4 regions of the Lactobacillus sp. JM1 genome follow, and region 4 is predicted to be linked to each of the others. Evidence: predicted binding sites of a transcription regulator. Region 4 holds the regulator's gene; each other region holds the start of a gene.

Region 1 (7,973 bases), 110 kb from region 4:
TTTAATTATGAGAGGAACCCATTATGATTAAATTAACTGATGTTGCAAAAAAAGCTGGTGTATCTCCAACAACAGTTTCTAGAGTCCTTAATAATAGAGGATATATATCAAATGCAACCAAAATAAAAGTAAATAATGCCATCAAAGAATTAAACTATCAGCCTAACAACATTGCTCGATCACTTGGAGGAAAAGCAACTCATATTATTGGCTTAATATTTTATGATACTTCTCACCCATTCTTTGGCGAATTAATTTCAAAATTAGAATCAAAGCTATTTGAAAAAGGATACAGAGTTTTTCTATGTAACTCCGCGAATAGTCCTGATAAAGAAAAAAGATATCTAGATATGCTAGCTGCCAATAAAGTAGACGGAATTATTTCGGGAACCCATAACCTAGATATCCTAGAATATAAAAATATACAGGCGCCAATTGTCTCCTTTGATAGAAATCTGGCACCATATATTCCAGTAGTGAGTTCTGACAATTTTAAAGGTGGAATTAAAGCAACTAAATATTTAATAAATCAAGGCGCAAAACATATCCATATTATAAGCAGCCATGTCAGATCTCATAATCCGACCGATGCCCGTGTTGAGGGCTTTTTTACAACATTAAAAAAATGTAATTTAATTCCACATGAACATGCATTTTCTTTTACAATGTCACCAACTATAAAAAAAGAACTAATAAAGAAAATACTTCAAAATGAACCTATTGATGGCCTTTTTTGTACTGATGATTTAACAGCTATCCTTGCTTATGAAGCAGCTCAAGAAGTAGGAATTAAAATTCCACAAGACTTAGATTTAATAGGTTATGATGGTACGAATTTGATACGAAATTATTTTCCTCAGTTATCGACCATTCAACAACCAATAGAAGAAATTAGTAGTTTACTAATTGAATTACTTCTTAAACAGATTAATGGATATAAACCTGAAAAAAATGAAAACTTTAAACTTCCAGTTAAATTAATCATTGGAGATTAATCCTATAGCAAAAAAAGCTAAGCATCCCGCAAAAAATAGCGAGTAGCTTAGCTTTTTTCTATCCAATTTTTAACTAATCAAAAATATCCAATTCTAATCCTTCGACAATATCTCTTAATAGATCAAGGCCGGCAACACTATTACCATCCTTATCAAGGGCCGGACTAAAGATACCAATGCCATACTTATGAGGAGCAGCTGACATTAAACCACCACCAACCCCACTCCTAGTTGGCACGCCAATTAAACGCGAATAGGTTCCTGATTGATTATAAAGACCCGTTGTCATCATCAGCGATTTAACACATCTAGCCTCTTCATCAGAAATAATCCGCTTGTTATCCCATGGCTTCACCCCACCATTTGCCAAAACGGCACCTAAATTAGCCAAAGAATGAGCTGTAACCATCATTGAGCACTGCTTAAAATACGTATTAAGGCTAGTTACCACATCTCCAAGCATCATATTTTTAGATTCCATATAATATGCAAGTGACCGGTCGAGATTACCAGTCCGTCTTTCAGAATGATAAATAATTTGATCTAAATAAAGATTAGGATCATTACAAATATCACGGGCAAATGATAAGATTTCCTCAAATGCTCCTTCTCCGGTCTTACTTACTACCATCGATGTTGTAGCAATAGCACCGGCGTTAATAAACGGATTCAGTGGATATTTGGCCTTTTCAATCTCCATATTAAGAATTGAATTAAAGGCAAAACTGGTTTGACGAGATCCAACATGCTTAAATACTTCTTGGATCCCCATCTTCTTTATAGCAAGCATCAAGGTAATTACTTTTGAAATACTCTCGATTGCAAATCGAACTTCACTTTGCCCAGCTTCACCAATTTCGCCATCATCTAAATCATAAAGCGCTACTCCTAATTGCTTAGGGTTAACTTCTGCTAAGGCAGGAATATAACTTGCAACTTTACCTTCTTTTTCCTTAGCTAAATTTTTCTGAACTAATTGCTCTAATTGAATCATAGCTATTTCTTTTCTATGAAAAACACACTCTCACTTTAAGCATAGATGATTCAATTGATTAGGTGAAATATTTGAGATTACAAAATAAAATATCAGCGATAACATGCACCGCTGATATTTTATTTTTTTACCAAAAACCAATTATTTTAGTCCAAAGCAGACCGCCGCCAAGCCATACAATATTCAAAGAGACACCGAAAATTGCGGACAATTTCCACCAATCTGATGATTTTACATATCCTGTAGTTGAAAGAAGTGCAGCTGGTCCAGCTGAATAAGGAGTCGTTGAACAAAAGATCGACCCTGCAAAGCCTAGCATTAATCCCGCCATTAGCTTTGGAACACCAGCTCCAAGTGCAATTGATAGAAAACCTGCTAAAACGGCTGAACTTTGCGTAGTAATAGATGGGAACATATAGTGAATATAGAAGTAAACCAAGAATAGAATTACTAAGACCCAAACCCAGTTAACGCCATGAAGCATTAGACCTAATTCCTTTGAGAACCAAGGGAAAAATCCTAATTTCATTAATTTCTGTGACATAAGCATTACAATTGATAGCCATACAATCAAGCTCCAAGCACCCTTTTGATCCATCATATCTTTAACAGTAATGACACCTGAAATTAACAAAATTGAAACTGCGATAAAACCAACTAAAGTTGCATCAATTCCAATACTTGATCCTAATAACCATAAAAGTAATGCCAAAACAAATACGCAAGCCATAATCTTTTCAGCAGGCGTCATTTTTCCCATTTCTTCAAGCTTTTTACTTGCCCATGCATTAGCATTAGGTGTTTCTTTAACTTCTGGTGGATAAATTTTATATAAAATAAATGGTACTAAAATTAGAGAAATTAGACCTGGAACAATTGCTGCTAAAAACCATTGCATCCATGAGACAGTAATTCCTTGCGTTTTTGCAATACCTAAAGCAACCATATTTCCAGCTAGTCCAGTTAAAAACATAGTTGAAGTTACAATATTTACCTCGTACTCGTTAAAAATCAAATACGATCCTAACTTTCTTTGTGTACCTTCTTTTGGATCTGACCCCATTTGTCTAGATAAGGCGTCAATAATTGGATACATAATACCATTAACACGTGCAATATTGCTTGGAATGGCAATCGCCATTAAGGTTTCAACCGTTGAAAGTGAATAAGCTAAGCCAATTGTTCTTTTACCAAAAGACCTAATAAATAGATAAGCAACACGTTTACCCAATCCTGATCTAATAAATCCAGCAGACATGAACAAGCACATTGCAATTAACCAAACAGTCGTATTCCCAAAAGATGCAGATACTTCTTTAATATTAAAAATATGAAGTAGCGTACCAATTGTAACAGCAACCAAAGTAGAACCAACCATCGGTAATGGTTTAGTAATACATGCCACGATTGTGGCAATAAATAAGGCAAATAAATGCCATGCAATTGGTGTTATTGCAGCCGGTCTAAAAGGTGTAATGATCCACAATACACATCCAATAATTACTGGAAGTATAAATCCCTTCCAATTTACTTTTGCTAACATTTGTATATCTTCTCCCCTAACCAAAGCTATTTGCTTTTACGAGCATTCTCTATTGCTTGTTTAACAGCATCTTTAAATGCTCTACTAGTTGTACTTGCACCAGAAACTGAGTCCACGTCAGCAGAATTATGGTCGAGCATTTCTTGGGTCAATTTTGGTATTGCCTGACCACCCAAATCGCCAGATTCTTTTTCTTGAAGCGTTTCGATATTCTTTAAGTTTTGATTTTCATCTAAAGTTACACGAACAACAATTGGAAGATCATTAATCCCTTGATCGCTTGACCCAATTCCTTGATTTTTACCAGCTTCAAAATGCATCTTAACTTGATGTGCATCACTCTTTAAATCTTCATGAACTTGACTTGCGCTAGTAACAGCATCTGGAAGATCTACGTTATTCTTTATTTTTGCTGCATTAGTTCCAGCAATCTTTCCTGAAATTAATAAATCAGCAATTGAATTGGCCCCTAAATACTTAGTGGCAAAAATGTCTCCTAATTCTCCGGCTTCATATAAATTAGGAATTGCCTTTCCATCAAGTCCAATTACTTCACATTTAGAATTTCTCTGTGCACCACCATGTGTATGCAAAATATTATGACGAACAGGAATTGCATAGTATGGGCCTTCTTTTAAAGATCTCATAGTTTCAATTTTTCTGTTCAAAAACATATCTCGTTTTTTCACATCAGTTAAGAAATTAAAGTCTTCAACTGCCTGCTTTAAATATGGCGCATCAATTTTTTTAGATAATTTTTCAATTGAATCAGCTTTAATTGCATATGAAATCAATTCTTTAATTTGATCTGCCTTAGCTGACTGATCGTTAGAAAGCTGCTCATATTGAGCTTGATCCATAATGATATGTGGATGATTTTGATTAGGAATCATAACCCAATTTCCATGATTGTACTTGTAGCCATGACGATCTTCTTCATCTTCTCTAAAGTAACGAGTTCCATCATCCCCTGCCACAAAAATTGACCCATTAAATAAGCTCTTCCAATTAATCATGTAAGCAAATTTTTCTCGTGGTTCATTTTGTCTAAGTGATAAGCCATGTGAATCGTAGTTAGACATATGCCATAATCGCGCACCTGCTTCAACAGCAAGATCAATTCCCTTACCACGGTTATACAAAGTACCAATTGGCGCAAGCGAACCTTGACCCAAAAAGTCTTGAATCATACTTTGATTATTTTCAAAACCGCCTAGACTTAAGACAACTCCTCTTTTAGCAGCAACATTTACTTCTCTATTATTTCGCTTAATAACAGCACCCATTACTGTATTAGTTTCTGGATCTTGAATTAAGTGCTCTGCTGGCGATTCAAACCAAATATCAATTTTGTCTAATCGATCAAAAACTTGCTTACGAAGCAATTTCCAAAATCCGCCATTGTACATCCCTTTAGTCATACTTTGAGACTGCATAGAAGCTGCATCTTTATATTCTGGATATTCTCCATTTGGTCTTCTACCCGTTGGTTGAGCTTCAATTCCAAAATACTTTTTTGAATACTCCTTCATTTGCATTACATTTTTGATAAAGGTATCTAAAGCTTCTTCATCATACTTAAATGGATAATAGGTCTGCTTATAGTATTCTTTCAGTTGATCGAAATTTGATCCCCAAGCAAAAGCACCGCCAGCATATCTAGTATTACCACCTTCGCTTCCTTCAGGAGCAGCATCAATCAAAAGAACTTTTGCATTATTATCAGCAGCAAAACGCGCTGCACCTGCTCCGGCGCCACCAAAACCAATTACAATTACATCATATGTGGCATCCCAAGATACTTTCGTCTTATACACCATATGCTCTTCTCCTCACAAACTTGTTTCATCCTTTACACATAGCAATTTATATCTCTTTATAAACTTTTTCTAGTGGGTAATTGTGAATAAAATTGAACTACTCAACTCTATAAAACCGCATATATCATAGCTTCCTTGCAATTGTGAAAAATGTAACTTATAATTAAAAAAGATTAGTTTATAAAAAATATTTATAAAAGAGATAATAATATGAACGATAAGGATCTATTATATTTTTGCAAATTAGTTGAAACGCAGAACTATACCGTGACTGCTAATTCATTCAACGTTACACAACCGACAATTTCGATGGCGATTAAGCGACTTCAAAATAGATTTGATGATCCCTTGATTTTTCAAAAGAATCGCAAAAGTAGAATTACACTCTCACCCGCAGGTGAATTACTTTATCAGAAAGCCAAATATCTTTTAAAAGAAATGGCAAGTATCGATTACGACGTTAAACACGCCAATATTAAAAAAATTAGAGTAGCCTTTTCTGGGATTGCTGGTAGTATTTATATTCCTGAAATTATAGAAAAATTTTATAAAGAAGACATTGTTAACCTGTTAGATGCTCGCTTAGAAAGAAGTGCGACTGCATTTAAAGATTTAAATAATGGCGATGTAGACGTTGCTATCTATTCTTGGATGGTGCCAATCAACGATCCTGCCTATTTTATCCGTAATTTAGATAGAACAGAGTTAGTTATCATTACCGGTAAAGATGATCCTTGGAAAAATAAAAAAGTCATTGATGCCCAGGAATTAAGAAACCGCAAGTTTGTGGCCAGACAAAAAGGTTACTTAACCAGAGAATGTTTGGAAGAAGAGGCAAAGCTCGGCGATTTTACTCCAAACATTTTATACACGGCTCGAACAATGAAGCTAATGATCGATTTAGTTAAAAGAAACGTTGGTATTGCTCTAGCAATGGAGAATTCCGTTAAAGAGGAAAAGGATCTCCACATAATTCGTCTTCGTTCAGGACAAAAACTCTGGGCATACATGCAAATTGCAATGAGAAAAAGTTTTATTCCCAATAAATATCAAAAACAAGGAATTGACATTCTTCGGAAGTTCCATCTAAATTAAACAAAACCAGCTAAGCATTGAATGCTTGGCTGGTTTTTACCTGCACGTTTACTTGAACTTAATATATACTTCTAAACTTTTCCATCAAAAAAAATAAGTACTTTCATTTAGTACTTAGCTTTTACAAATGATTTTTTTAATCAATAGAAGGAATTTCTCGAGTTTCAGCTAATTTCTTATACCAATATGCACTCTTTTTGGCATAACGCTTCTGCGTCTTAAAATCGACATAGAATAAGCCATAACGCTTTGAATAACCATTCGTCCAAGAGAACATATCTTGCAGTGACCATACAAAGTAACCATTGACTGGAATACCAGCTTCAATTGCCTTAGCTACTTCTTCCATATGTTGCTTTAGATAATCAATTCTTGGTGTATCATCGATGATCTTATCTTCGCCTTCAAACTTATCTTTATAACCCATTCCGTTTTCGGTAATATAGATTGAATGAACTAAAGGATAATCATCGTAAACACGCTTCAATTGATCATACATCCCTTGTGGATAAATGATCCAATCCCAATCAGTTGCTGGCAAGTCCTTCGGGTGAATTTCTTCACCAACGCCTTTCATACGGTTGACATCAGTTCCCTTTTCACCAGTACCGTTATGAATGATTTCGGTGTCACCATGATATTCTTTCATAAACTTCGAGAAGTAATAGTTAACTCCCACAAAGTCTAATTGCTTTGCAGCTTTAAGAAGTACTTTTTCATCTTCTGGCTTGATGTCAATCATTTGTTGACCATTAGCATCAATAATCTCTTTTACTAAAGCAAGCGTATGCTTAGAATACTTACCAGCTAACGTTCCATCAAGATAAAACTTATTTTCTAAAACATCTTTTAATTCAGCAGCATGCTTGTCACCTTCGCTGTCTGTTGCTGGATAAACAGTTTGAAGAGCATGAACAATACCAATTTGGCCAGTATAGCCTGCTTCTTTATAAGCATTAACAATCCGGGCATGAACTAGATTCTGGTTATATTCAGCTTTAAAACACTTATCAAATTGATCCTTGTATGCAGGAGGGAATGTTCCACCAACATATTGTTGACCAGCCATTGATGTAGGTTCGTTAATGGTAATCCAGTATCTAACTTCGCCAGCATACTCCTTAAAGCAGAACTTAGCATATTCAACAAAAGCATCTAACATTTCTTGTGATAGCCAGCCACCCTTGTCTTGCAAGGCTTGTGGTGTATCAAAGTGATGAAGCGTTACGAAAGGTTCTACGCCTTCTTCATGACATTTCTTAAATAACTTGTGGTAGTATTCAACACCTCTTGGCTCAATTCTTCCTTCACCTTCAGGGAAAATTCTTGCCCAGTCAATTGAAACTCTAATTGCGTTAATGTGAAACTTTTTACATAATTCTAAGTCTTCTGGATAACGGTGGTAAAAATCACAAGCTGGATCTGGATTAATTGTTCCTTGTTCACGCAAGTACTTATCCCAGATTACTTCACCTTTACCATCTTCTTTTGTTGCGCCTTCACATTGGTAAGCAGCAGTTGCACCG
Region 2 (7,973 bases), 790 kb from region 4:
TAGAAGCGTTAGAAATGTGGCAATATTTATTAACAAGGCTAGACTGAGCCATAGATCTTTTAGGGCAGTCATTGCATAAAACACGCTGTTTATTAAGTCTGATAATAGCTGGATGGCTAGCATCAGCAGTAATAAAGCGCACGTTAGAAGTATAGTGTCCATTATGTTTAAGATTAGTTGAATGGCAAAAAGGACAAGAAGGCTGAATAAGCTCGGCTTGATAAACGCTATGATATTTGCCGTTAATATATTTTTTAAAATAATCAGAAAAAACAATATTAGGGTCTTCAATATTGAGATGAAATTTAATACAATCATTGTTAGAGGACATAAGCAATCACCTTTATTCTTTAGAGTGGAATCAGAAGATTTAATGCAATGAGGCTTATGGCCTCTTTCTTTATGCAATAAAAAATCCTGTCGATAGAATATCATAGATATCCATCAACAGGATTTATTATAGAGCCTAAAGAATTAATTCATTTTTTTCTGTATAAAGTGAGTTATACATACAAGTACTGCGAAAATTATGCCTGCACTAATCATTGGAATACGATAATTTGGAAAAATTAAAAGAATGATAATCATAGCAAGAAAGAAAGTTAATACTGCCACATCAGATAGAGGATATAAGGGCATTTTGAATGTTGGTAATTCATTTTCTGGTGTCTTCTTTCGATAAGTCATATGGGTAATGATCATGATTGACCAAATTACTAAAAACATGCTGGTCGCTGTAGCAGAAATGAAAGTAAAGGCATCTTTTAAAAAGAAATTCAAAAGTGGTGCTAAAGCGATTAAAATTGTTGAAAATATTAATGCATTTTTAGGTAATTGTCGCCGATCTAGTTTTCCTAAATGCTTACTTAATTTAGTTTTACCCTTGTAATTTATTGAAAATAATAACCGCCCTGCACTATAGATAAAACTATTGGTTGATGAAATAGCTGCACTTATTACAACAAAGTTAATTATTGAGCCAGCATTTTTGATACCAGTAGCACCTAATGCTTGAACAAAAGGTGAACTAGACGTGGACACCTTATCCCAAGGGATAGCTAATAAGATACTTAAAATTGCTAAGACGTAGAATAAAATGATTCTAATTGGTAATTGATCAACTGCTCGAGTAATTGTTTTTTTAGGCTCTTTGGCTTCTGCAGCTGTTAATCCAATTAACTCAACTCCGATAAAACTGAAGATAACCATTTGGAAACCTAATAAAAAACCTTTGGGACCTTTAGCGAAAATTCCGCCATCAATAACCATATTCTGCCAGCTTACGTGTCCGTATTTTGTTGCAGAGTTTGTGATTAATAAATAAAAAATTAGAATAACAAACGCAATAATTGTTACGATTTTAATAATTGCAAAGCTAAATTCTAAGTTACCGAATACTCGAGCTGAAATTAGGTTAATAGATAGTAAAAACAATAAAGTAATCAATCCTGGAATCCAGCTTTGCAAATTTGGCCACCAATATTGAAAGTAAATACCTAAAGCGGTAATTTCTGCCATAGCTAACGTCAGCCAACTAAACCAATATAAATATCCAGTTGTTGTACCAATACTTTTTCCTAGGTATTCTGTAATAAAATCGATATAGGTATTTTTCTTAATATCAGAAAGTATCAATTCTCCTAGTGCTCTCATTAAAAGAAAAAGGAAGAAACCAACTAGGCAATAAATAAAAATTACTGCTGGCCCGGCTAGTTCAATACTGTTTCCGACTCCTAGAAAAAGCCCAGTTCCAATTGTTCCCCCTAATGCAATTAGTTGGATATGGGTATTTGTTAAACTACGCTTCATAGTTTTAATCTCAGATGTTTCTGAGTTGTTTTTTGACATTAAGATGTAAAACTCCTTTCATAGTTTATTAAAATTTTAACATAAAAATCTATGACAATAGTTAAAACGTATAGGTTTTAATATTTTTTATAAGATTGTAAATCAAAGTTATATTGTGAAATATTTTTCAATATTATCAAAAATGTAAACGATATCATTACTTAAAACAGCTATTTCTTACTTTTTATCATATTGTGAATTTGTAAAAGAGTGCACAAAGTCATTTACAAATGTCTAAGATAGGCGCTATACTGTCATTGTTCATGAAAATATGCCTAGATTTCCGAGTAGGAGGCCCAATTTAGATGGTGCAAGATAAAAAGGCTACAAAAGAAGAAGAAACAATTGATGTAAATAAAATGATTGATGGTTATGTTGAAAAAGCTCACGTTGCTTTAGATGAGATGGCCGATTTCGATCAAGAACAAGTTGACAAAATATGTGAGGCTATTGCAAGTGCTGGAGAGCAAAATAGTTACCTTCTTGCAAAAATGGCAGTTGAGGAAACTGGTCGTGGTGTAGTAGAAGACAAAACGATCAAGAACATGTTCGCTAGTGAAAATATTTGGAACAGTCTTCGCCACGAGAAAACTGTAGGTGTTATTGAAGAAGATAAGGAAAAGCAATTAGTCAAAATTGCTGAACCTAAGGGTGTAATTGCTGGAGTAACTCCAGTTACTAACCCAACTTCAACTGTAATTTTTAAGGCAATGCTTGCTTTGAAGACTAGAAATGCTATTATTTTTGGCTTCCACCCACAAGCACAGAAGAGTTGTGTAAAAACTGGTGAAATTATTCGTGAGGCTGCAATTAAGGCGGGTGCACCTAAAGACGCCATTCAATGGATTGAATATCCAAGTCTTGAAGCCACTAGTGCTTTAATGAATCATCCAAATGTTCAAACTATCTTGGCTACTGGTGGTCCCGGAATGGTTAAGGCAGCTTATTCATCTGGTAAGCCCGCTATTGGTGTTGGTCCTGGTAATGGTCCATCTTATATTGAAAAGACTGCTAATATTCCAGAATCTGTTTATGACATTGTCTTGTCTAAGACTTTTGATAATGGAATGATTTGTTCATCTGAAAACTCTGTAGTAGTTGATGAAGAAATTTACAACAAAGTAAAAGATGAATTTAGGTCTTGGAACTGCTATTTCTTGAAACCAGATGAAATTAAAAAATTTGAAGAAAAGTTTATCGATCCTAGAAGAGGAACAGTTGCTGGTCCAGTTGCAGGACGTTCAGCTTATCAAATTGCTAAGTTATGTGGCGTAGATGTTCCAGAAGATACCAAAGTAATCATTGCTGAATATAAGGGTGTAGGTAAAAAGTATCCTTTATCTGCTGAAAAACTTTCTCCAGTATTTACTATGTACAAGGCTAAAGATCATGAAGATGCCTATAAGATTTGTACTGATCTTCTAAACTATGGTGGGCGTGGACATACTGCTGGCGTTCACTCACAAGATGAAAAGGTTATTGATGACTTTTCAATGAAAATGGATGCATGTCGTATCTTAGTAAACTCTCCTGCTTCAGTTGGTGGGGTTGGTGATTTATACAACAATATGCTTCCTTCTCTTACTTTGGGAACTGGTTCATACGGAGCAAATACTTTCTCACATAATATTGGTGCTAGAGACTTGCTTAATATTAAGACGGTTGCAAAGCGTCGCGATAATATGCAGTGGATTAAAGTACCAAAGAAGACGTATTTTGAACATAATGCTGCAAATTACTTAAAACATATGCCAGATGTTGAAAGATTTTTCATTGTGACTGATGAAGGCGTAGCAAGTAAGTACATTAATGAAATTACTGATATCATTAGTCAACGTCGTGGAAAGAAGAGCTATGAAGTCTTTCAAGCAGTAACTAAAGATCCAGATACCACTATAATTGCTGATGGTGTTCACAGAATGAATATCTTTAAACCAGATGTAGTTATTGCTGTTGGTGGTGGTTCTGTAATGGATGCTGCTAAAGCAATGCGTTTATTCTATGAAAATCCAGATATGAGTTTTGAAGATGCCTATTCAAAGTTTTTAGACATTAGAAAAAGAACGGTAAGGTTTCCAAAATATAACGCCATTCAATTAGTATGTATCCCAACAACTTCAGGCACTGGCTCAGAAGTATCACCATTTTCCATCATTAAAGATACTGTAACTGGCATTAAACATACTCTTTGTGATTATTCTTTAAATCCTGATGTTGCCATTGTTGATGATCAATTTGTAGAAACAATGCCTAAAGAATTGATTGCACGTTCTGGCTTTGAAGCATTAGCTCACGCAGTAGAAAGTTACGTTTCTACAATGGCTACCGATTTTACTCGTGGCTGGTCAATGGAAGCTATTAAGTTGATTTTTGAAAACTTAGAAAAATCATATAACGGCGATCAAAATGCAAGAAGTAGAATGCATAATGCGGCTACTCTAGCTGGAATGGCATATGCTAATGCTTTCTTAGGAGTAGGACATGCAATTGCTCATACTGAATCATCTGAATTTGGTATTCCAAGTGGCTTGAGTGATGCAATTGCTATGCCATATGTAATTAGATTTAATTCTAAGAAACCAAGAAAACTTGCTATGCGTCCTCACTATTCAACTTTCAGAGCTGATAAGGATTATGCTGCAATTGCTCGTAGCTTAGGCTTAAAAGGTAATACGGATCAAGAATTAGTGGATGCTTTAATTAAGAAAGTTGTTGAATTAGGGCACGGTGTAGGAATGAAACTTAGTCTTAAGGCTAACGGAGTTGATGAGGCTGATTTCAATAACAAAGTTGACGCTATGGCTGTTGAAGCTTATGGAGATCAAAATGTCGTAACTAATCCTTCCGCTTTATTAATTAGTGAAATTAAAGACTTAATGAAAGAAACTTATAAGGGAAAGGGTATTGAAGCCTAGTTTATCTCTATTCCAATATCTCATTTAAATATCAATATGAATTCGCATATAAAAAGGAGAAGCAATTTTGCTTCTCCTTTTTTGATGTGTATGTAAATTAATTACTAGATTACCTTTTATAAATTAATCAGTTCAATTTTCCAGCTTTTTTCAAGATAGTGGTGTTCAGTTCTAAAAGCATCAATATCTCCGCCGTTAAAGTCGTTTAATTTAGAAAGCTTATTATTTAATTCATTAAAATCTTTCTTTAAGTCGTTGATAACAGGTTCTTCTTCTTGTTCGTAGACGTAGTGATTTTCTGTTGAATCTTTAGGACCTTCGCCTTTGAATTGTTCGATCTTATCTTCGTCTTTATCGACTTTTCTTGCGTGCTTAAGAATTGATTTAATATCTTTAATTGTTTCGTGTTGAGCGGTGCGATGTTTCTTATCATCAATACTATCTTCAATCTTTGTTAAATGACTTTCTGCATCTGAAATTTTCTTAGCAATTCTGTCTAATGCTTTTAAGTTCTCTTTTTGCATAATCAGTCATTACATATACCCCCTCAAATCAATTTGTTAACTTAATCATCTTTAATATAAAAGCTAACTGTCATTACTTCAAAAATAATATGTTATTTTATAAAATAAACGTATAGGTTTAAAATAACTAATATCAACATAAATACAGACGTAATTAATTTATTCTATACTTTGATGGCATATTTCTACATAGAAAGAAAGTAATTTTCAATCCATCTGGCTCTCTTTATAATATAAAACATAAGAAAGAGGCGTGAACTAATGTTTAGAGAAGATGTAAAAAATATTCATGAAAAAGTTTTAAAAGAAAATGATCCAGAAGCATGGGAGCGAATTAGTCATTTTACTTTCGAAGAAGTTCAAGATGATGTAGATTTACCAAATAAGACAAAATTAATTTCTAATTTAGCTTATTTATTAGGGATGCAGGGCTTAGAAGAATATCGCTTGATGTTACCTGTAGCTTTAGATAATGGTGTAAGTCCAGTTGAAGTAAAAGAAATTGTTTATCAAGCAGTTGATTATTTAGGATTAGGACGCGTAATGCCATTTTTTAAAGTAACTAATACTATTTTACTTGATCGTGGAGAAAAGTTACCTTTGCCAAAACAAGCTACAACAACTATGGAAAACAGACTTGAAAAAGGCGAGAAAACTCAAATGAGATTGTTTGGTCCTCAAATGAAGGATTTTGCTAAAAAAGGGACTATTAATAAATGGTTGGTGGATAATTGTTTTGGTGATTATTATACGAGAAAAGGTCTTAGTGACAAAGAGCGCGAAATGATTACATTTTGTTACTTAGCTGCCCAAGGCGGTTGTGAACCACAATTATTAGCTCATGCTAAGGCGAATGTGGGATTAGGAAATGATCAACAATTTTTAACCAAAATAGTTTTAGCTAATGTCCCATTTATTGGCTATCCACGTAGCCTGAATGCAATTAATGTCATTAATCAAGTAAAATAATCATTTTCAAGGCACTGAAATTGAATAATTTCGGTGCCTTTTTTACTGCAAGTTTATGGATCAACCAAGTAAAATATAGTAGAATATACGTTCGAAAGGAGCTGAAGCCATGAATATTGATGAACTCTTGAGCTATGCTATTAGACACTTTGGAAAGAATAGTGTCAGTGAGCTTAATGATAATTCTAATTTAGTTGCTTTTAGTTCACCGATTACTAAAAATTGGTTTGCTCTTTTAGATTTAGATCCTAAAAATAAAAAATTAAATATTAATTGTGGCAATTTTGCAACGACTATTAAAGATTTACCTGGGTTCTCAGCTGCTTCTTTGATAAAGGATAATAAATGGGTAGAAGTTAGTTTGCTTTTAAGCGAGCAAAAAATAAAACAAGCTTTAGAATATGCCTTTAAAGTAGTGCTCATGTCAAATAAGGCTCCTAATCCTGAAAAATTAATTTATATACCTGATGCGAGTACGGATAAATTGAATCAGCAAAATGTTTATCACGAACAAAAAATAAACTTTGATAGTTGGGAAAAAACTAATAATTCTAAACAAAATAATTCTACCAAAGAAAAAATAGAATTAAATTTTGAAAATACGGAATCTGTTCCTGAGCAAATTCAGAAAATGATTAAGGCATATCGTTATGATTTGGCAGGTTCAGTTCGCAGAGAACAAAATTTTTATTTACAAGGCAAATTAATGGCTACTTATGAAGACAATTATCAAAAAAGGCAGTCATTTTTGCGTTATTATCCGGCTTATCATGACTTAACGGTTGGACAAGCAAGGACTTATTTTACTTGGCGTGCCAAGATTAGGAATAGTATTTATGAAAAGGTATCGAATTCATATGCTTATATTTATTTATATGAGTTATTAAATGGAATAGGCGTAGAGAATCCTCAAGAAGGGTTAGATAAGTTAATAGATTTTGATAAAAATTATGCTCAAAGCTTTTCCCCAGAAATGGCAGCATATCTTGATAGATGGATTCGTGACTATATTATTTTTTATAATATTAGTGAAAAAAGAGATGAATTTTTTCAGAAAGAACAAGAAAAGGATAAAAAATATGAGCATTTGTTGTACCCAAAACAATTTTCTGAGCATGAAGTTGCAGAAAGCTTAATAAATTTATCTAATTATAAAATTGAAAATTGTCCTTTGTATAAAAAGAATCCAGAAAAATTTGAACATTTATTAGTTTTAGTTTGGCAGCAAATATTAGATTTACGCCAAGATGGTTTTGATTTTTTGACCAATTATATTACTTATAAAAATCAAATGACGGTTCAGTTATTTTCCGCTGCAGTGTTCAATCATAAACTGATGCCTAAAACAGTTAATTTTGAAATTGATCAACTTAGAAAGTATTTTTATGATAAAGAAAAAGATTCGTGGTATTGTGAATCTTATTGGGGACTAGCTGGTCAAAAAAGTATCATTGGAAATTTATTGCATGAAGTTGATCGTGAAGTTAGGAAGAACTTTAATGTAGGGCGAAGCTTAAAGCCTAGAAAAATTGAAAAGCATTATCTTCAGGCTATAAAAGATGGAATTAAAAAGTACAAAATTGAAGAATATAAATTAAAACAACCAAAGATTGAAATTAATTTAACGCATTTGTCTACCATTAGAGAAGATGCCGCTGGTACGAGGGATAGTTTATTAACTGAAGAAGAACTACGAGCTGAAAAAGAAGAAAAAAGG
Region 3 (7,973 bases), 460 kb from region 4:
CACACACCTAAGTTTAGAAAATTAACTTGTCCAAAATGTGGAAAGAAATCATATTGCTTAGAAATTTGTAGAGACTAGGGTAAAATGTACAAATCTAAAAATGATATTTATTAATAAATACTATGATATAATCAAGTATGAAAAAAGGAGATCCGCGGATCTCCTTATACAGCCCGCTTTAAGAGCGGTGGCTTTTAATGTTAAGATGACGAAAACGACGCTCTATAACTCGCCAAAGTTATAGGTAGAGCGGCGTTTTTATTTTTTGTGGTGGTCTATATAGGTTAGCAGAGCTAGCACAAACATACTAATTAAATTGGTAAAGTTTGTGTTTAAAGTATGAATATTAAGACTTTTGCTGGCAGATATAATTAGAAATTAAAAAGCTCGTGCGAATGCACGGGCTTTTTTGTGGGATGGAATTATTCCTCTTTGTTAATTTTAATAAAAACTAAAGTCATCGCCGCGATACTAATGATAGCAACTAAAAGGTAAGTTGGATCTAATGGATTATGCTGAAGAGCATTCCAAACGATGTAAGTAACACTAAAAATTATGCTAAGTATATAGACTAGCTTAAAAATAGTCTTACCAGTAATGATCATTTTTATTCCTCCTGTCGTTACTATAATAATTGTCAAACAGTTGAGTGGGGAAAATAAAGGTTACTTTTATACTTATATTATACTATGGGCGGCTTAATTATAGATGCTGTAAAGTATACTTTACGAAAATACGTAATTTTGTTAAGTATACTTTATAAAAATCACGCCAATAAAAAATACCGATTATCAAGATGGATGATAATCGGTATTTTTGTTAGTGAATTTTAGCTTACTTAAAATTCAAAACCCACAAGAAGATGATGAATACGACAAACAGTACCCACATCATTGGGCTGACTTCTTTACCACGCTTTGCAGAAACCATACAAATTGGGTAAGTAATCATCCCTAATGCTAAACCATCAGAAATTGAGTAGGTAAGTGGCATACCAAGTAAAATCAAAAATGCAGGAACGGCAATTTCTAACTTATTCCAGTGAATGTGAGCAGTGTTTTGTGCCATTAAAACTCCAACAATAATTAGGGCTGGAGCAGTTACTTGAGTAGTGAACACCCCAAGTAATGGACTAAAGATCATTGAAATCAGGAAGAAGATGGCAACAAAGACTGCAGTTAAACCTGAACGTCCACCAACTGCAATACCAGCACTTGATTCAACAAAGGCTCCAACAGGTGAAGTACCAAAGATAGAACCAAACATCATAGCAGTTGAATCTGCGGCTAATGCTTTACCAACACGTGGCATTTTGTTGTTCTTCATAAAGCCAGCTTGTTGAGCAAGACCAATTAAAGTACCAGCAGTATCAAAGAATGTAACAAGTAAGAAAGTTAAAACAACAACCCACATTTGCAGAGAATTAATGTCTTTAACGTGGAAAACTGCTTGACCAAAGGTAGGTGCAAGACTTGGCGCTAAAGAAATGAACTTGTGTGGTACGGCAATTTGACCAGTACAAATGCCAAAGATTGAGGCAGCAATCATTCCGATGAAAATCGCACCTGGAACGCCTAAAATCATTAAGATTACAGTAACAATTAAACCAAAAATCGTAATCCAAACAAGCGGGTTATGAAGTGATCCTAAACCAACTAAAGTAGATTTGTTAGCAACAATTAAACCACCATTTTGTAAACCTAGGAAGGCAATAAAAAGACCAATACCTGATGAAATGGCAAATTTAAGGTCTGAAGGGATAGAGTCAATGATCTTTTCTCTTAATTTAAATAAAGTAATTAAAATAAAGATAATTGATGCAACAAAAACACTGGCTAAGGCAGTTTCCCAAGATACCTTCATGCCAATACATACGGTATAGGCAAAGAAGGCGTTAATACCTAAGGCAGGTGCTTCACCAATCGGATAGTTAGCTACAATACCCATAATTGCTGTACCAAGAGCCGCAGCTAAAGCAGTTGCAGTAAATACAGCGCCAGTATTCATGCCGCTAGCACCAAGAACACTTGGGTTAACGAAGAGAATATAAGACATACTAATAAAGGTTGTTAGACCTGCAATAAATTCAGTTCTAACATTAGTTCCCAACTTTTCTAAATGAAAGTAGTTTTTGATAAAATTCATTTTGTCCTCCAGACATAATGTTCGCTTTTTAGCTTTAAATAAGCAACTTTTACAGTGTAGCATTCTGATAAATAAATGTAAACACGAATTTTAATTAAAGAAAGCGCTACAAAGAACATGGATAGTGAGCATATCGGACTTAGTGAATTATTTCATAATAGCTTTTATTTAATAAATTAATGAAATCGTCCTAAAATTAAGGTGTATAGAAACCTACTTAATGATTGGAGGAAATATCGATGACAACTTACTATAAAGGGTTCCCACAAAGTACTAGAGAAGAAAAACTACACATGGTTAACTTGGATGAACTGGAAAACGAAGCGAAATATGTAATACCAGAAGCTGCTTATTACTACATTGCTAGTGGTGCAGAAAATGAATGGACTTGGCGGAATAATACACAAGCTTTTAACCATTTTCAAATTGTGCCTCGTGCTTTAACTGGGATGCAGGATCCAGAACTGAATACTGAATTTTTAGGGATGAAGTTAAAGACACCAGTTATGATCTGTCCAATTGCCTGCCATGGTATTGCAAATGCCGAAGCCGAAATTGATACTGCTAAGGGTGCAAAAGCTGCCGGTGCTTTGTTTGGAATGAGTACCTATGCAAATAAGAGTGTTCAAGATGTGCAAAGCGCAGTAGGCGACTCCCCACGGTTTATGCAATTATATCTAAGCAAGAACTGGGACTTTAATAAAATGGTAATTGAAGAATCAGTTAAAGCCGGCTTTACCGGTTTCTTCTTAACTGTAGATGCGCTAGTTAGTGGCTATCGTGAAGCAAATTTACGGACTAACTTTACATATCCTGTTCCACTTGCTTTCTTTAATGAATGGACTGGTGGAAAAGGAGAGGGACAAAGTGTTGCTGAAATGTACGCTTCATCTGCTCAAAATATTGGGCCAGATGATATTCGTAAGATTAAGGACATTGCTGATGTGCCTGTAATTGTTAAGGGCGTTGAATGTGCTGAAGATGCGATGCTTGCAATTGGTGCTGGTGCAGATGGAATTGTAGTTTCTAATCATGGAGGCCGTGAAGTTGATGGGGCTCCTGCTACAATTGATGTTTTGCCTGAGATCGCGAAGGCTGTGAAGAGTTGTGATCGCCCCGTTCCAATTATCCTTGATGGCGGCGTTCGTCGTGGTTCACACGTCTTTAAGGCATTGGCATTAGGTGCTGACTTAGTTGGTATTGGTCGTCCATTCTTATACGGCTTAGCACTTGGTGGTGCTCAAGGTGTTCAGTCAGTTATTGAGCAATTGAATAAGGAATTGTTGATTGATATGCAATTGACTGGTTGTAAGACGATTGACGATATTAAACATGCTAAAATTGATCATCTTGACTACACTGCTGATTGGGGGATTTCTTCAACGAGTAAGAGTGTTATGAAGCCATATCCTGTTACTAAGGAAAATCAATTAACTGGTGAAGCTGCAGATGCAGTAAGTGGCGCTTCAAGACATTAGTTTAATGATGTGAGTATATGAAAAAAGCGGCCTAACGACCGCCTAAGCACTATTCTGCGCATTAAATTATAAAGCAGATAGTAACACTGTTCCTATTATGTGTTGCTTTACATGAACTTCATTTAGTTTTACATGAACTTAATGAATTACTTCATTAGTAACAAACATAATTATTGTAAGCTTACTGACTTTTGTAGTGTTGGTAAGTTTTTTTATATTAAAAATTAATTTCTTAATTTTCGCTAAAGTAGGGATTAGGAATTAAAGAGTCGCCATCTAGACTTTTAGGAAGTCTAATTCGCTTTCTATATTCAGTGGGGGTGATCTTTAGATAAGATTTAAATAATCTGAATAGGGATGAGTGATTGTCATACCCAACATATTCAGAAATTTGATCCATATTTAAATTAGTACTTTGAAGTAAATTGCAAGCAATATTTAGTTTGCGCATTTGAAGAAGCTCTTTAAATGTGTGATTAGTTTCTTTAGATATTTTATTTCCCAGGTAGTTTTTATTGTATCCAAATTTATCCGCTAACTCTCTTAGAGTAATGTCTTTAAAGTTGTCATTCATATAATTAATTACAGGATATAGGGACTTTTCATCAATTGATGAAAAGTTTATTTTTTTGCTTTTAATTAAGGCGTTTGGTGCGCAAATGAAGCTTTGTAATAAGTATTTTAATAGTTGATTATTTGATCCGTCGTTATTAAGCCCTTTGTTAATAATGTCTTCAATAATATTTTTGAAAACTAAGTCTTTATTTAAGTCTAAAACTAAGTAATTGTTATGAGAAAAATTTCGCTTAGTACAGTTGATTAAAAAAGATACGAGGAGATTATTTTTATCATGGAGGTTACTAGTTAAATCATTAATTTCGTAATCATCTCTAATTAAAATATTAACTAAGATGTCTTGCCTTCGCGCATAGTTAATTCTTTGCTGAATTTCACGATCCATGATAATTAGATTGCCCGGCGTTAAAGTAATTAATTTATCGTCAATGTATTGAATACTACGGCCTTGATAGCAATAATTCATTTCGATAAATTTATGTTTATGAGCCGGAATATAAGAAAAACGATTAGATTGGGTAACTGCAATTCTGCCTTGATCAAAAAAGTGCCAAAAAGGCATTCGTGCAATTGAATCTTCAATGTTCTCTGGACTTGTTGGAACATCTTGAACATTTTTACCATTGTTATTAATTTGTTCTTGTTCAATAGGAGTAACTTGAAAAAGCTGCTTTTGTATTGAAGAAGTAATCATTTTTACCTCACCTTTTGTCTATATAATCTGTACTTTTGCAACCAATCTAATACTATCACAATACTGAAAGCGATTACAATATGATCCATAATTATTAGTGAAATGAGCGAGGAGGAAAAATTATGGACGCTTCGGTAGAAAATAACTTAGTAAAAAAATATCAACCATTAGCTATTGCAGCAGGCTTGGGATCAGTATTAGGGTCTGGAATAATAGTTGGAATGTCCGCAACTATTACTGTTTGGCAAGTTGGATTACATATGACAAATAATCAAGTAGGGGTTATATCAGGTGCATTGACTTTTGCAATTGCAATTGGATCGTTATTAGCAGGACAAATAACTAAAATATTTGGACTAGCAAAATCATTTAATTGGATGGATTTTATTTACGCTGTCGGTGCTTTGATTTGCGTGTTTGCACCTAACTATTTCACTCTATTGGTTGGAGCAATAGTAGCTGGTTTTGCATCAGGAGCAGATTTACCTATTAGTTTGACTATGATTTCTCATGATGCTCCTGATGATAAAACATCGTCGAAATTAGTTGCGTCTACACAAATCTTTTGGCAAATTGGTGTATTCGCATCTTATGGTGCAGCATTTATTGTTTCGAAAATGGCTGGAGATTCTGGAGCTAGAGTCGTATTTGGATGCTTAACTGCATTAGCCTTATTTATTTGGGTCTGGCGTACATTTTCTAAAAAGTTTAAGGAATTCCATGAAAAAGGAAATAAACGTCAATTAGAAAATAGTAGTAAATCTGGAGAAAAAGTATCAGTTACTAAAGTATTATTTGGTGAGAATAAATCAAAATATCTTCCAATATTTATTTGTATTATGATGTTCTACATTTGTTGGAACTTATTAGCAAATACTTTCGGTCAATTTCAAACATTTATGTTAGTTCAAGCGCATGCTTCTCAAAGCTTTGCTACAGGAGCTGGATTAGTATTGAACTTTATTTCATTATTCGCAACAATGGCATTTGCCAAGGCTGCAGGTAGTAAATATAGAAATGTATATTTTGTAATCGGAATGGCAATTCAATTTATAGCTATGTTTTCATTAGCAATTCTAAGTCATGCTTTATGGCCAATCGTAATTGCTATTGGTGTGATGAGTATCGGTAGCAACATTGCTGGTGAAGCAATTTATAAAGTTTGGACGCAAGAAGCATTTCCAATTGAGACTAGATCAGCAATTCAAGGATTTATTGGTGGATTTTCAAGATTCTTATGTGGTGTATTTGCGTTTGTAACACCAGCATTGGTTGTTCAAAGTGTCATTAAAAAAACAATGTTTGGATTTTCAGGGATGATCCTTGTAGCATTTGTTTTTGGTCTAATAATGATCAAATTAGAAAAGAAATATAATATTCGGCAAGATCAAAAGTAATAGGAGTAATTAAAATGGCTTTTAAGTTTCAAGTTCATTCTGATATTGAATTTAATCATAATCGTGATTTTTTAGAAAAAGCAGATAAATATAAACCAAAATTACATCAACAAATAGTAAATGGAAAAAGATTAGTTAAAGTAATAAAGGATTCCGCTAAATTAGAAAATACTGGTGTTAAGAAAGTAGCAGACATCTCTAATCTTAAAAATATGGGCATGACACGTGACGATAAAATAGTTATTGATTTTGGTCAACATTGTGTAGGTCAGTTTTCAATTCATATTGAACATCAAGGGTCTCCAATGGATGCTCCGTTAGCTTTTAAAATAAAGTTTGCTGAAATGCCAAATGAATTTAATTATAAGTCAGAAGACTACCATGGCTGGCTAAGTAAGTCATGGATTCAAGAAGAAATGATTCATGTTGATAAATTACCAGTAGATCTAAAATTACCACGTCGCTATAGTTTCCGATATGTAGAAATTAGCGTTATAGATACTTCTCCAAAATGGAAAGCGTATTTTTCAAAACCACAAGTTCTAACACAGAGTGCAGTTGATACAGAAAACTTTAAACAGCCCCAAATTCAGGATCTAGAGCTTAAAAAGATATATCAAGTTGGTCTTAATACGTTACATGATTGTATGCAAGATGTTTTTGAAGATGGTCCAAAGCGCGATAGAAGATTATGGCTTGGAGATCTTAGACTGCAAGCCCTAGCTAACTATGCTTCTTTTGATAATACTGATTTAGTTAAGCGATGCTTGTACTTGTTTGGTGCTATGACAACAAAAGACGGTCGCATTTCTGCAAATGTATTTACTAATCCAGATTATGTTCCAGATGACACATTTATGTATGATTATAGCTTATTCTTTATCTCAACTTTATATGATCTAGAGAAACATGAATATGACGCAGAAATATTGCAAGATCTATATCCTATTGCAAAAATGCAATGGAAATATATGCAACGATTTATTAAGCCAAATGGTGAAGTAATTCCAGATGAAGATTACGTAACATTTGTTGATTGGTCAACAGAATTTGATAAGACAACTTCTGCACAGGCAATTACAATTTATGCATTAAAGCAGTTAATAGAACTAGCTCAAATGATTGGTGATTCGGATAAATCAGAGTTGGAAGAACAATTATCAAAACTTACTGAATATGCCAAAAATAATTTATTTGATTCAAATAAACAGTTATTTGTTTCTGGGAAAGATAAAGAAATAAATATTGCTAGTCAAGTCTGGATGGTTTTAGCGCATGTAATGGATGATGAAACTAATAATAAGATTATGACAAAAACAGTTAAGAAACTATTTCCAATTAAAGGGATAGCAACACCATATATGTATCATCATGTAGATCAGGCCTTATTTGAAGCGGGGATGCAAGACGAAGCTATTGATTTAATGAAATCATATTGGGGCAAAATGGTTAACTTAGGTGCAGATACTTATTGGGAAGCATTTGAACCAGAAAATCCAGATTATTCCCCTTACGGTAGTCCCATTGTAAATAGTTTCTGTCATGCATGGAGCTGTACGCCGATTTGGTTATTGAAAAAATTTGTTGCATAAAAGAAAGAAGCTGATTAATATGGCAAAAGTCATAAGTAAGTTTCATTCATGGTTAATTATTGTAGCGTTATTATCATTAAATATTGTTGAG
Region 4 (7,973 bases):
TAAGTCGCCGTTTGCGTTGCGCTTACCATTTCCTACGGCAATAATTTCACCCATTTGAGGCTTTTCTTTAGCGTTAGAAGCCAGGACAATGCCTCCAACTTTTTCTTCTTCTTCGTCTTTTACTTTAACGATCACGCGATCACCAATTGGTTGTAACACGTTAGTCCCTCCTGTACATATTTAATCTATTATTACATCACTTAGCACTCATATCTCATAAGTGCTAACTTACATTTACGATAGTACCTTGTTTATAAAAGAAAAGCAAGTATTTAGACACAAAAATTAGCACTTTTCTTGCTTGAGTGCTAAAAAGTGCCAATTTACTTGAATCTTTGTTTGAATTTTAATATGGATTGTCTTGTTCTTGTTTTAATAAAACTAAAACTTGCAAAAGATTTAACCGAGTTAGCAAAAGCTGCAAAACGACTGATAAAGGCTATCCACGATTTGTGGAAGAAAAAATAAGCAAACAAAAAAGCCGCTTGATGACTTTTGGCAGAGTTGAAAGCGACTTTTTAGTTTGCTAATAGTAATTTTGCCACTGCACTTTTAGCGGCTTGTGCTTCGGAGAGCTATTACCAGTAGCTCTCCTTTTTTATACTACAAGTATTTTACAGCAAATTAATTTTTACTTCAAATTAGAGCTGATTGACTTTTCTAGTTCTAAACTCTCTTAATAGTAACATCCCCCATATTAGCACGACCTTGAAGTACTAATGTTGGACCTTCTGCTGGTTGATCACCATCAATAGTGAAATCACCAAATTTATGTTCAAGTTGATCATCAACTCGCCAAGAAGTTGGAATGTAAATATTTATATCTCCCATCGACATATTGATGTTAGCAAGTACTTCATCCCCGGCAGGCTTAGCTGAATCAAGATATACATTAACATCTCCCATTGAAACATTCACAGTCACCGTTTCTAAGTGTTGCGAATGAACATAACGTGAAGTAGAAGACAACTTTTCGCTAATCACAATATTGTCATCATTATCTGAACTAGACGTATCAGAAAATACATGCTCAGCCTTAAATTTATGTGGTGCCTTCAAGTCTGACCAATTAGCATTAACTTTTTCACCATTGATAATCACAGTCGGCTTCCAGCTTTTTTTGAAGATTAATCTCAAACCTCCCCAAATTAAGAATGCTGCTAAAAGTACTGTCCAAGGAACAATACGTTCAATATGAAGTGGTTTAGCATAAATAATTAATAGGAAAGCAATTGAAAAGATGCTGCCGCCTAAACTTTTATTAATTAAAGAAGTAATTAAGGTTGCTCCAAAGACTACTGTCCAAAAAATTGCCCAAAAGCCTAATTCTAATGGCATCAAGTGGAGCTGATCTAAAACTAAAAACGCAGCTGCCGCAAGCAAACCTAATCCCCAAAGAATTCTTCCAAAACTGGCCTTTCTCATGATAATGCCCTTCTCTCTTTTAATCTTTCATTTAAATCTCGGTAATATCTTCTTGAAACATAGACTGTCTTATAGGAATCATGAAACTTAATCTGACAATTAGAAATCGATTTAGTAACAGCGTAAATCTGATCTAAATTTAAAATAGTCGATTTCGATACTCGCATGAACTGCCCACTTAATAAGTTTTCTAGTTCATATAATTTATACTTAACAAAATATGCATTCCTCGTCGTATGCGCCATTACCTGCTTAGCGTCTGTTTCAAAAAAGAGAATATTGTTAATACTTAAATAATAAGAAGTATTGTCCATCATCCCCTCAATTTGATCAGGATGTTCTGAATCAGTTTGAAGTTGATGATATATTCTTTCTACTTCAGGCGTTAAGCTTTTAGCATGAATTGTTATTTCTGTCTCTTGCTGATCTGGATCAAGTTCAAGCTTAACTTTCACAATTCTCACTTCCTTGTTTCGTTCTTGATATTTATATTAAACATGAATATAAGATTAAAATCTAGTGAAATTGACTAAGTGGTCATTTTAAAGTTCTAAGTGGTCAAAAAAAGAAGCATGACCCTAAATACGAGGGGAAAATTTAGGCTATACTTCTTTAGTTTAATAAATCAATATTCACGATAAGCTGGAGCCTGATAATCCTCCATAAACTGCAAAATCTTATCAAAATCAGTTCCAAAATAGACCGTATCTAAGTAAATATTTTCTAAAAAATCATCCTGATTCATGCGCTTTAATAGCTTATCTAAATAATCATAAAAGCCAGCATAGTTATAAAAAGCAACGGGCTTAGCATTATCGCCAATTGCAGTCCAAGAAATAGCTTGACTTATTTCTTCTAAAGTACCAATACTGCCAGGAAGAGCTACCATCCCATCAGCCAAGTTCATCATCGTATCTTTGCGCTTATCCATACTTGGGACCACGCGAAAATCTTGCACCTTATCGTAAGCTGCACCACGATCTTTTAATTCTTCAGTAATAATGCCATGAACAATACCGCCATTTTCTAAAACGCCGTCAGCAACTGCTCGCATTAAACCATACTTACCGCCGCCATAGACTAGCTCGATCTGGTGGTCTGCCATTTTTTTACCAAATTCATAAGCAGCTTTAGCATATTCAGGGCGGTTACCTGAGCGTGCACCACAATAAACTGCCATTTTTTTAATCATTTTATCTACCTTATTTCTAAATTTAAAAATTCTATGCCTATTTATCTTAAAATTATTTTCTCTCTGATTACAAATAAAAATGTATAAAAAATGCACAAGCCTAGTTAAGCTTGTGCAAAAGCTATATTAATAGTAAATTATTTTTTGTTCTTATCTTTATCTGAATCCAAGAAGTAGATTAAAGTTTGAAGTTCAGTTGCCAAGTCAACATTTTGTACACGAACACTAGAAGGTGCAGATAAACGAAGTGGCGTAAAGTTCATGATCCCTTTAATCCCGGCATCAAACATTTCATTGGCAGTCTTTTGGGCTGCTGTTTGCGGTACACAAAGGATTGCAATCGTAATTTGTTGCTCACGAAGCTGCTTCTTCATTTCACTCATATCATAAACAGGCACACCTGACATAATTGTTCCAGTAATTTCAGGATTAATGTCAAAAGCAGCGCTAATTCTGATATTATTAGTACGCTTGAAGTTATAATTCAAAAGCGCATGTCCCATATTACCAACACCAACTAAGGCAACGTTAGTTAAAGTATCTTGGTTCAAAATCTTTTTAAAGAAATTAAGCAAGTTCTTAACATCATAGCCATAGCCACGCTTACCTAAGGCACCAAAGTAAGAAAAATCACGACGAATTGAAGCACTGTCAACTTGAACTGCTTCCGCAAGTTCAGTTGAGGACACTTTTTCTTTTCCTTCATCATTTAAAAAGATTAAATAGCGATAATATAGCGGCAAGCGTCTGGCAGTAGCCTTAGGAATCTTAATTTCATCCATTAAGAGGCCTCTTTCTTTTATAAATACGAATGTGAAATATTTACTAATCAAACTAATAATAGGCATTCTTTAAGGATAAATCAAGAAACAATTTTCACAAAGGCCATATTTTCATAAAATTTAAAAGATTCACTATGTTAAAATAAGCACTAGGAGAAAATAATTATGATTATTGCACAAGCTCAAGACCTCGAACAACGTTTTGGAGGCAATACTATCTTCAGTAACATTTCTTTCTCGGTTCCTGACAATGCCAGAATCGGTCTTGTTGGACCTAATGGAGCCGGAAAAACTACCTTATTAAAGATCATGACTGGTCAACAAGAACCAACTAGTGGTCAATTTACTATTAATAAGGGATTAAAAGTCGGCTACATCGCCCAGGAAAATGGCCTCGATGAAGACAAAACAATCTGGGATGAAATGCTTACTGTCTTTAATGACTTAATCGAAAAAAATAAAAAAATCACTAAAATGCAAGAGCAAATTGCCGACCATCCCGAAGATGAAGACTTGCTCAAGCGGTATGATCAATTAGCTTACGACTTCGAACAAGAAGGCGGCTTTACCTACCAGGCTGAAATTAAGAGTATTCTTAACGGTTTTAATTTTAAAGAAAATACTTGGAATAAGGTAATTGGCACCCTTTCTGGCGGTGAAAAGACACGACTTGCCTTTGTTAAATTGCTTTTACAAAAGCCACCAGTACTGCTGCTTGACGAACCTACTAACTACCTTGACTTAGATACTTTAGATTGGTTAGAAGCGTTCCTAAAGAATTATCAAGGCGCAATTATTACTGTTTCTCACGACCAGTACTTCTTAGATCACTTAGCTAATCAAATTTTTGAACTGAACTTTGGAAAGCTGACTACTTTCAAGGGTAATTACAGTCAATACGTTAAAGAACGTGAATTGATGGATAGCCAGCAAGAAGCCGCTTATGAAAAACAGCAAGAAAAGATTAAAAAGGAAGAAGAGTTCATTCAAAAGAACCTAGTTCGTGCTTCTACTACTAAACGCGCCCAAAGCCGGCGTAAAGTTTTGGACAAGATGGAGCGTATCAAGCCACCTAAGCACAAGCAAAAAGTTCGTATTAACTTCACTAGCGAACGTCCTTCTGGAAAAGAAGTACTGATCGCTAAGGATCTGACGATCGGCTATCCTGATAAGGTAATGGTTTCCGATATCGACTTCCAAGTCAATAAGAATGACCGCGTTGCTATTATCGGCCCTAACGGAATTGGTAAGTCTACCTTGCTCAAAACCATTATGAAAAAGCTTGAACCAAAAGGTGGTTCAATTAAATATGGTGCAAGTTTAGATATTGGTTACTATGATCAAGAACTCCAAAGTTTAGATCCTTCAAAAACTGTTCTTGATACAATTTGGGATCGTCACAAGACAATGCCTGAAAAAGACGTCCGATCTATTTTGGCTTCCTTCTTGTTCACTGCCGAAGATATTGATAAGACAGTTGGTCAATTATCTGGTGGTCAAAAAGCGCGACTGACTCTAACTGTTTTGTCTCTTGAAAAAGATAACTTCTTACTAATGGACGAACCTACCAACCACTTAGATATTGAAGCTAAAGAAGTTCTTGAAGAAGCACTAGATAATTACGATGGAACATTGCTCTTCGTTTCTCACGACCGTTACTTCATTAATGAGTTAGCTAACAAGATTATTTCTGTTCGCGATGGCCACGCTAAGATCTATAATGGTAACTATTCTTACTACCTAGATGAAAATGCTAAGCAAGCTGCAGCTGCTCAAGAAGCAGAAGCACAAAAAGCAGAAACTGAAACCACTCCGGCTGCCAGTCAAAATAAAGGTAAACTATCTTATCAAGAATAAAAAGCACGCGATTCTCAAAAGAGAAAATTAGAACGTGCAGTTAGCGATGCCGAAGCTAAGATTGAAAAATTAGAAGCAGAAGAAAAAGAAATTCAAACTGAAATGGCAAATCCAGATATTGCCGCTTCATTTGAAAAGCTTGGACCACTGCAAGAAAAATTATCTGCAGTTCAAGAGCAATTAGACCAGGCAAATAGTGACTGGGAAAATGCCTTGGATGCACTAGATGAATTTGAATAAAGTAAAAGATCAAGATTGACTATACTCAATTTCTACAATACTTATAAATAAAAATATGCCTAGTTAGACTAACAAAATCTAATTAGGCATATTTTTTATATTGGTTAATATTAATATCACTTATATCCATTTTGATTATTTACTTTCTGCCACTCCTTCTGGAACAAATTGCCAATAAGTACCATCTTGACTTTGATAGGCACCGTTAGAAGTCTTTTTTAAAATGAAAGTTACTTTACGCGTTTTAAACTTGTAACCATTTCTCAACTTTTCGGTTTTAACTCTGCCTAATTTTACCCATTGGCCTGCTTGTGGACGTTCATTTTCTTTCAATGAAAAAGCATTTAGAATGTCTTTACTTAATTTTGAAGGTTTGCTTTCTTCATTACCCCCTAAGCGTGTAGCCAGATAGGCTGTATTTTTGTCAAACATCAAATAAAAAGAATTACTCAGTTTATTATCTGATTTTTCCAAAGTCATTAAGCTTTGATTAACCCAGCTTTTAGGGACAGTCGTCTGATTATGATAAAACCATACTCCACCGCCTACTAAAAGTAATAAAGCTACCAAAGCAGTCACAACTAATTTCTTATTTTTCATCTTTGTCCTCCCTTCTAGGTAAATGTAACCTACTTATATTTTATTGCTCACAATTATCACATCTTTTTTCATATTTACTTAATTAGTTACGTCAGACACAACTAAATTTGCCACCGTTCAATACAGTCTTGATATCCACAATTAATCAGCAATTTCTTTATTTCATCTGCTTTTCCTGTATTGCCTTCAAATAAATAAAAATATAGATCATAACATATTTTACAAAGTAAAAAATGACCAATCGGTTCTAAATTTTTTAAATAGCTCAATGCATTTTGAATATTACTTCCAGCTATTTTTTGCTTATAACAATAGCAAAGATAATTATTGCAAATAATTGCTATTCTTTCTTGCATACTTTCAGAATAAGTATGTTTTTGATAATGCTTTAACAGTTGACTAAGAAAATAGTCTAGCTGTTCCAAAGTAAATATTTTCATACAGTCAGAAAATAACTGTAATGCTCCAATATTTTCAAACCAATTTTCATGCTCGGAAAATTTAGTAACTATTTTATTTTTAAAAGATGGACTTAAGTCAGCTAAATTATTTTCTAAAGATGCGATAGCAATTACGGTTCGATATTTAAAAATCTGATGCTCTTTTAAATCCAAAATTTCATTTAAGTATATTCTTAATTCTTCTCTTTGATTATTATTAAAAGCGTACATTATCTTTTGCTTTAATTCTTCAGCTTTTTTATCTTCAAAAGTATAATAATTGTCTTTCACCTTATTGAAAAAGTCACTAATATCAATATGGTGTTTCAAAATAATTCTAAACAATGTATTAATTGAAATATTTTCTAATCCTCGTTCAATCTTAGAATAATGCCCTTTGTTAATAATTCCCTTCACCATATTTTCTTGCGTTAATCCTAATTTTTGTCGCTCTTCATACAGTGCTTCTCCAATTGTCATAATTTCATCTCCTAGCATTTTTATTATCTATTAATTTTTTGCTAATTATATTTCAATGGTAAAGCTTAGAATATAGCAGAAAACACTAAAAATCAATATTTAATATTAAAAAAGTCTTTAGGCCACATTAAAAAAGATCAAGATTCTCAAAAAATAGAAAATCTTGATCTTTTTTAATGTCTAATTTTATTCAAATTCCTTACGAATCTGTTCACCCTGTTCGTCCAACTTCGGTGCATCTTTTTGCAATCCATAAGAATTCCAAGTTCCATACTTGAGTGGTGAACCTAAAACTTCATTGCCATCGGGCAAAGTCTTAACCATCCCGCGCTCAATAATTTGATCAAGGCGTCTGGTCTTATCCACATTGAGCACTAAACCAGCTGGCACACCTGCTTCGTGTAAGATCTTATCCCACTCAGCAGCAGGCTTGGTCTTAAGCACATCTTGCATTGCATTTTTTACTTTTTGCCAGTTCTTCTCACGCAAATCATTTGTCTTAAAATCTGCTTGATTCATCCATTCTTCATGGCCTAACGCATGAGATAATAATCCCCATAAATGATCATTACCACAACAAATAGCAATTGGCTGGTCTTGACAATCAAATGTATCAAATGGATACATATCAGGGTGACGATTACCAATTCTGTGTGGTACTTCATGTGGCCCAAGTGCCAGCATCAAGTCCTGCACCATTAAGGAAAAAGTAGAATCTAGCATCGAAACATCTATTGTGGTTCCTTTTCCAGTGCGTTCTCTTGCCACTAAGGCAGTGGTAATCGCGCTATAACCCATGATTCCTGCAACAACATCAGAAACTGAAGTTCCAACACGTGTTGGCTTACCGTTCGGTTCACCTGTAGCATCCATTAATCCTGAAACAGCTTGAATAATGGTATCGTAAGCAGCTTGCTTTGACCAAGGTCCATATTGTCCAAAGCCAGATACTGATGC

What was found. The regulator Rex, encoded in region 4, represses fermentation and respiration genes when NADH is low (regulators of the CRP and FNR family bind a similar motif). The targets are predictions, from matches to a motif close to TTGTGAANTANTTCACAA.
Region 1: F3I00_RS02625 (FAD-binding protein) is a predicted target of Rex. The motif match lies at 5,494-5,511, and genes of this name have one in related genera.
Region 2: adhE (bifunctional acetaldehyde-CoA/alcohol dehydrogenase) is a predicted target of Rex. The motif match lies at 1,962-1,979, and genes of this name have one in related genera.
Region 3: F3I00_RS09960 (alpha-hydroxy-acid oxidizing protein) is a predicted target of Rex. The motif match lies at 2,286-2,303, and genes of this name have one in related genera.

Annotation. Positions count from the first base shown of each region.
Region 1 is NZ_CP044412.1:526,170-534,142, reverse strand. It holds gene F3I00_RS02640 (LacI family DNA-binding transcriptional regulator) at 24-995, shown strand; gene glsA (glutaminase A) at 1,069-1,989, opposite strand; gene F3I00_RS02630 (DASS family sodium-coupled anion symporter) at 2,117-3,532, opposite strand; gene F3I00_RS02625 (FAD-binding protein) at 3,559-5,352, opposite strand; gene F3I00_RS02620 (LysR family transcriptional regulator) at 5,563-6,447, shown strand; gene lacG (6-phospho-beta-galactosidase) at 6,584-7,973, opposite strand, start outside.
Region 2 is NZ_CP044412.1:1,618,487-1,626,459, reverse strand. It holds partial or broken gene F3I00_RS08315 (ISL3 family transposase) at 1-331, opposite strand, end outside; gene F3I00_RS08310 (amino acid permease) at 475-1,848, opposite strand; gene adhE (bifunctional acetaldehyde-CoA/alcohol dehydrogenase) at 2,154-4,763, shown strand; partial or broken gene F3I00_RS08300 (hypothetical protein) at 4,880-5,297, opposite strand; gene F3I00_RS08295 (carboxymuconolactone decarboxylase family protein) at 5,549-6,256, shown strand; gene F3I00_RS08290 (TerB N-terminal domain-containing protein) at 6,366-7,973, shown strand, end outside.
Region 3 is NZ_CP044412.1:1,951,632-1,959,604, reverse strand. It holds gene F3I00_RS09975 (MerR family transcriptional regulator) at 1-78, shown strand, start outside; gene F3I00_RS09970 (hypothetical protein) at 423-605, opposite strand; gene F3I00_RS09965 (NCS2 family permease) at 835-2,145, opposite strand; gene F3I00_RS09960 (alpha-hydroxy-acid oxidizing protein) at 2,385-3,623, shown strand; gene F3I00_RS09955 (AraC family transcriptional regulator) at 3,856-4,893, opposite strand; gene F3I00_RS09950 (MFS transporter) at 5,016-6,290, shown strand; gene F3I00_RS09945 (family 78 glycoside hydrolase catalytic domain) at 6,305-7,882, shown strand; gene F3I00_RS09940 (MFS transporter) at 7,902-7,973, shown strand, end outside.
Region 4 is NZ_CP044412.1:414,567-422,539, reverse strand. It holds gene groES (co-chaperone GroES) at 1-159, opposite strand, end outside; gene F3I00_RS02130 (hypothetical protein) at 667-1,425, opposite strand; gene F3I00_RS02125 (LytTR family DNA-binding domain-containing protein) at 1,422-1,880, opposite strand; gene F3I00_RS02120 (TIGR00730 family Rossman fold protein) at 2,051-2,617, opposite strand; gene F3I00_RS02115 (redox-sensing transcriptional repressor Rex) at 2,755-3,399, opposite strand; partial or broken gene F3I00_RS02110 (ABC-F family ATP-binding cassette domain-containing protein) at 3,565-5,496, shown strand; gene F3I00_RS02105 (hypothetical protein) at 5,632-6,096, opposite strand; gene F3I00_RS02100 (helix-turn-helix domain-containing protein) at 6,198-7,016, opposite strand; gene F3I00_RS02095 (CoA transferase) at 7,203-7,973, opposite strand, start outside.